DNA from 2 places in the Priestia sp. AB genome. Region 2 is predicted to be linked to the other one. Evidence: a T-box and tRNA genes for the amino acid it is inferred to sense, from the RefSeq annotation. Region 2 holds a T-box; the other holds one or more tRNA genes.
What was found. A T-box is a leader RNA that pairs with one kind of tRNA and senses whether it is charged. The one in region 2 lies ahead of leuS (leucine--tRNA ligase), so its partner is inferred to be a tRNA-Leu.
Positions count from the first base shown of each region.

Region 1: it has a tRNA-Leu gene. The T-box ahead of leuS (leucine--tRNA ligase) is inferred to sense a tRNA for this amino acid. The anticodon was not compared.

Region 1 covers NZ_JAQMYN010000003.1:220,636-223,103, reverse strand. Annotated here, with positions in the region: gene POF52_RS10810 (phospholipase D-like domain-containing protein) at 1-648, shown strand, start outside; tRNA gene POF52_RS10805 (tRNA-Trp) at 870-943, shown strand; tRNA gene POF52_RS10800 (tRNA-Leu) at 970-1,051, shown strand; tRNA gene POF52_RS10795 (tRNA-Gly) at 1,071-1,142, shown strand; gene POF52_RS10790 (Na+/H+ antiporter NhaC family protein) at 1,358-2,468, shown strand, end outside.
Region 2 covers NZ_JAQMYN010000001.1:49,252-51,719, forward strand. Annotated here, with positions in the region: gene POF52_RS00260 (GntP family permease) at 1-218, shown strand, start outside; gene POF52_RS00265 (hypothetical protein) at 283-474, shown strand; T-box leader at 717-935, shown strand; gene leuS (leucine--tRNA ligase) at 1,000-2,468, shown strand, end outside.

The DNA of each region.
Region 1 (2,468 bases), on a different contig from region 2:
CCTTTTGTCCATCCTTATATTGTATGGAGAGAATCAACGATGCCTACAAGAAAGGTTTCTTTTATTACAAATCCTATTCAACGAATGAATAAAAGCCCTTTTATATGGAAAACATTTATTAAGCTTTCCCAACAAGCTGAAAAATCCATTGTTGTTCAAAGCCCTTATATCGTACCAACAAAAGAGATGGAACAGTATATAGATAAGCAAGTAAAACCAAAAGTGCAAAGAATTATTTTAACTAATTCTATTACATCCACTCCAAATGCTATGGCTTTTTCTGCATACTTGGGAGTAAAGAATCGCGTTATAAAAGCTGGTTCGAAGCTTTATGAATATCAAAAGCCCTATTCAATTCATGGGAAATCTGTTGTTTATGATCAGCGTTTAAGTGCAGTTGGTTCTTTTAACTTAGATTCACGCTCTGCATTTTTAAACACTGAATCCATGGTGATGATAGATAGTGAAGAATTTGCAGCCGAGCTAACAGGAGCTATTGAAACTAAGATTTCTCACAGTGCGCTTGTAGGAAATGAGGGAGAACCTGTTGATCTTAATACGGATTCTCAAAAAAATGTCCCTCCTGTAAAGTCTGCACTCCTACATATCCTTTCAGTCTTCACGCGATTTTGGAGACATTTTGTATAGTACTGTGTTACAGCAGAGTCTTTAAAAGCAAATAGCGGAGATTAAAGAGGACTGCAGCTGGTGAAGGGAGTTTCAAAAAAACTGTGATATGCCTCACAGTTTTTTTGAAACTCCTAGCACTAGTTATGATTCATCAAAAGACCTATTGACGAAATTTCATATATGTTTTATTATAATATAGCGTCGTTAATAAACGAGGTTCTTTTGAAGAAATCATTTCTAGGGGCATAGTTTAAAGGTAGAACTACGGTCTCCAAAACCGTCAGTGTGGGTTCGATTCCTACTGCCCCTGCCATTTTGGAGTTATCTTTTAATTCACACGCGGGTGTGGCGGAATTGGCAGACGCGCTAGACTTAGGATCTAGTGTCTTATGACGTGGGGGTTCAAGTCCCTTCACCCGCATCTTTACTTTCATATACGCGCGGAAGTAGTTCAGTGGTAGAACACCACCTTGCCAAGGTGGGGGTCGCGAGTTCGAACCTCGTCTTCCGCTTCTTTTCAAAAGCAGTTTGCATGTGCAAACTGCTTTTTTTGTTGTAGAAATAAAGATTTTTACGATGCTGTTTTTAATCAGAAATAGTTTATTAAAGCAGTGCTGCTTATACGTGTTGTTTTCGTGAATATACACATAATATTGGGGTTACATTAAAAGCTAATGAACGATACGTGAAGACATCTAATATGGTCTTTAAGATAGGGGAGAGTCCTATGGAATCTAGTTGGTTTTCAATTATACCGTTTTTAATTGTTATTCCAATAGCTATTTTCACCAAACAAGTGCTGCCAGGGTTGTTTCTAGGCTTATTAGTAGGCGCTTATTTGATTGATCATTCGATTGTCGGAGGTGTTGAAAAGCTACTTCACTACGTTGTACAAGCTCTTAGAAATAAAAGTAATATAGAAATCGTCGTCTTTTTATACGCGTTTTCAGGGCTTATCGGAATGATTAAGATGGCTGGAGGAGTGAAAGGTTTTGTGGAAACAGCTGCAGAAAGAATTGATACAAGAAAAAGAGCTCTTATTTTAACCTATGTTTCAACCATTGGAACATTCAGTGCTCCCACATTTCGTTTTGTGACTATCGCGCCCATTATGAGAGCATTACTCAAAAAGGTGAAAATGACGACAGCAGAGCTAGGGTTTGTTATTGAAACAACTGCTACTCCTGTTATCGTCTTAATTCCTGTGGCAACGGCATTTGTAGGGTATATGGTCTCAATCATTCAAATGGCAATTGATCATCAAGGCATAAAACAAGACGCTTATTCTTTGTTTATTCAAAGCATTCCTTATAACTTCTTTTCGATTGTGATTATTCTGGTAGGGATTTATTTCAGCTTTTTTCATCATTCAACATCTACGGCTCCTATGAAGCTCGAGGAAGAAGACGAAAAAGATTGGCATGATTGTCATCCTTGCGTGTCGAAGGATTTGCCTTCTAAGCCTTGGAACTTGTTAGTGCCTTTACTTGTCGTGATTTCACTGACTTTACTTTTAACATGGTGGAGCGGGCATCATAAGAGCCACAGCTTTTTTGAAGCATTTATTAAAGCAGACGTGTTAGAAGCGATGGTAGTAGCTTTAATTATCACTACGTTAATTACCCTCATTTTTTTCTTGTTTCAGCGCTTTACATTACAGAATTTGCTTAATGGTTTTATCACAGGAGGCAATGACTTAATGTCCGTTATTCTGCTGTTATCGGTAGTATGGGGATTATCCGCTGTTACAGAAGACTTAGGTTTTTCAAATTTTGTGACGGCACATTCTAAGTGGATTCCTCAAATGTTTGTCACTCCGTTCATGTTTATCTTTGGAG
Region 2 (2,468 bases):
CTGGTGTAAATCCAGAAGCTCTCCATCGCGTAGTAGCTATTTCCTCTGGAGTATTAGATTCCTTGCCTCATAATGGTTATGTCGTAACAACAATTAATTCTATTTGCGGAGAAACTCATAAAGATGCGTATGGATCAGTTGCAGCAATGACGGTGATTGTGCCGCTTGTTGGTCTTGTACTTGCGATCATCCTGTTTTCTTTTGGATTTGGCATTTAATAATAGCAGCTAAAGAAAATAGGGACTGGGATAAAAGTATTTTAGTTGAAGGAAGATCCGAACGATGAATCGTTCGGATCTTTTCATGTTTATGGTGAACGTAGGTTTCATTTATTTAGGTGCTTCTAGCTGCGGAGTGGAGGGCAAGGTAAAGACTCCTGAAGTAGGTGAGACTTCGCATGAGTGTAAGAAACGAGGAGGCTCATCGGCCGCCAGCGGAAAGAGAAGTCTTGCACGGAAATCAACAGCGGTGTAACCAAGAAATTCATACTAGCGCATTTATCCCATTTGTTCGTCTTTAAATTGGATTGATTTAATTATGTCTCAATCCTTTTTTGTTTGGCCGTGGATGTATGTTTTTGGGAGAAGTTGTTTATATATAAGAATGAAAGAGAGGATTTAGCAACAAAGCAGTGCTGCATTGCAGAAACTTTTACAAAATCCCTTGAACAACTTGCAGTTTACGAACATATTATTTACAATACAAGGTAGTATGATGTAAAAACTATGATAAGGAATAGTAGTGAACGAAGCGAGCTAAGAGAGCTGACGGGTGGTGCGAGTCAGCAAACGAGCGTTCATGAACTCACCTTGGAGTTGTAAATGTGAAGTAAAGTAACATTTGCCGTCTATCCGCGTTAAGGAAAATGAGTGAGTACATAATTGTGCTAATTTGGGTGGTACCGCGGGAAGTTTATTCAACCTCTCGTCCCTTTGTTTGAGGGATGAGGGGTTTTTTAGTTTAATTAAATACAGCTGGAGCGTACAAGGAGGATTATGTATGGCTTTTAATCATGAAAAGATCGAACAAAAATGGCAAAAAGTTTGGGAAGAAAATAAAACATTTAGAACAACAGAAGATGAAGGAAAGCGTAAATTTTACGCATTAGATATGTTCCCTTATCCATCTGGGGCTGGTTTACACGTCGGGCATCCAGAAGGTTATACAGCAACGGATATTTTATCTCGTATGAAGCGTATGCAAGGATACAATGTACTTCATCCGATGGGATGGGATGCATTCGGACTACCTGCTGAACAGTATGCATTAGATACAGGAAACGACCCGGCTGAATTCACTGAACTTAACATTAATAATTTCCGTCGTCAAATCAAATCGTTAGGTTTCTCTTACGATTGGGAGCGAGAAATTAATACAACTGATCCAAACTACTACAAATGGACACAGTGGATTTTCTTACAGCTATATAAAAACGGCTTAGCTTATGTGGATGAAGTAGCTGTTAACTGGTGTCCTGCTCTAGGAACAGTACTTGCGAACGAAGAAGTTATTGACGGCAAAAGTGAGCGTGGGGGACATCCGGTTGAGCGTCGTCCAATGAAGCAGTGGATGCTTAAAATCACAGCTTATGCAGATCGTTTACTAGAAGATTTAGATGAGCTTGATTGGCCAGAAAGTATTAAAGAAATGCAGCGCAACTGGATTGGCCGCTCTGAAGGAGCTCACGTGCACTTCACAATCGATGGATACGAGGACACATTTACTGTGTTCACAACGCGTCCTGACACGCTATTTGGGGCAACGTATGCCGTTTTAGCACCTGAACATCCGTTTGTAGAAAAAATTACAACAGCCGAACAAAAAGAAGCGGTAGAAGCTTATTTAGATCAAATTAAAAGCAAAAGCGATTTAGAACGTACAGACTTAGCTAAAGACAAAACTGGCGTATTCACTGGTGCTTATGCAATTAACCCTGTAAACGGCGAGAGAATGCCAATTTGGATTGCTGACTATGTTCTAATGAGCTATGGCACAGGTGCAATTATGGCTGTTCCGGCTCATGATGAGCGTGATTATGAATTTGCTGTTAAATTTGAACTGCCGATTAAAGAAGTAGTAGCGGGCGGAGACGTTTCAAAAGAAGCTTATACAGGCGACGGCGAGCACGTTAATTCAGACTTCTTAAATGGTTTAGATAAAGAAGAAGCCATTTCAAATATGATTCAGTGGCTTCAAGCAAATGAAAAAGGTGAAAAACAAGTAACATACCGTCTGCGTGACTGGTTATTCAGTCGTCAGCGCTACTGGGGTGAACCAATTCCTGTTATTCACTGGGAAGATGGCACAACGACTGCAGTTCCTGAAGATCAGCTTCCGCTTGTGTTACCAAAAACGACTGAAATCAAACCGTCAGGCACAGGTGAATCTCCGTTAGCAAACATTGATGACTGGGTGAACGTTGTAGATCCGGAAACAGGCAAAAAAGGGCGCCGCGAAACAAATACAAT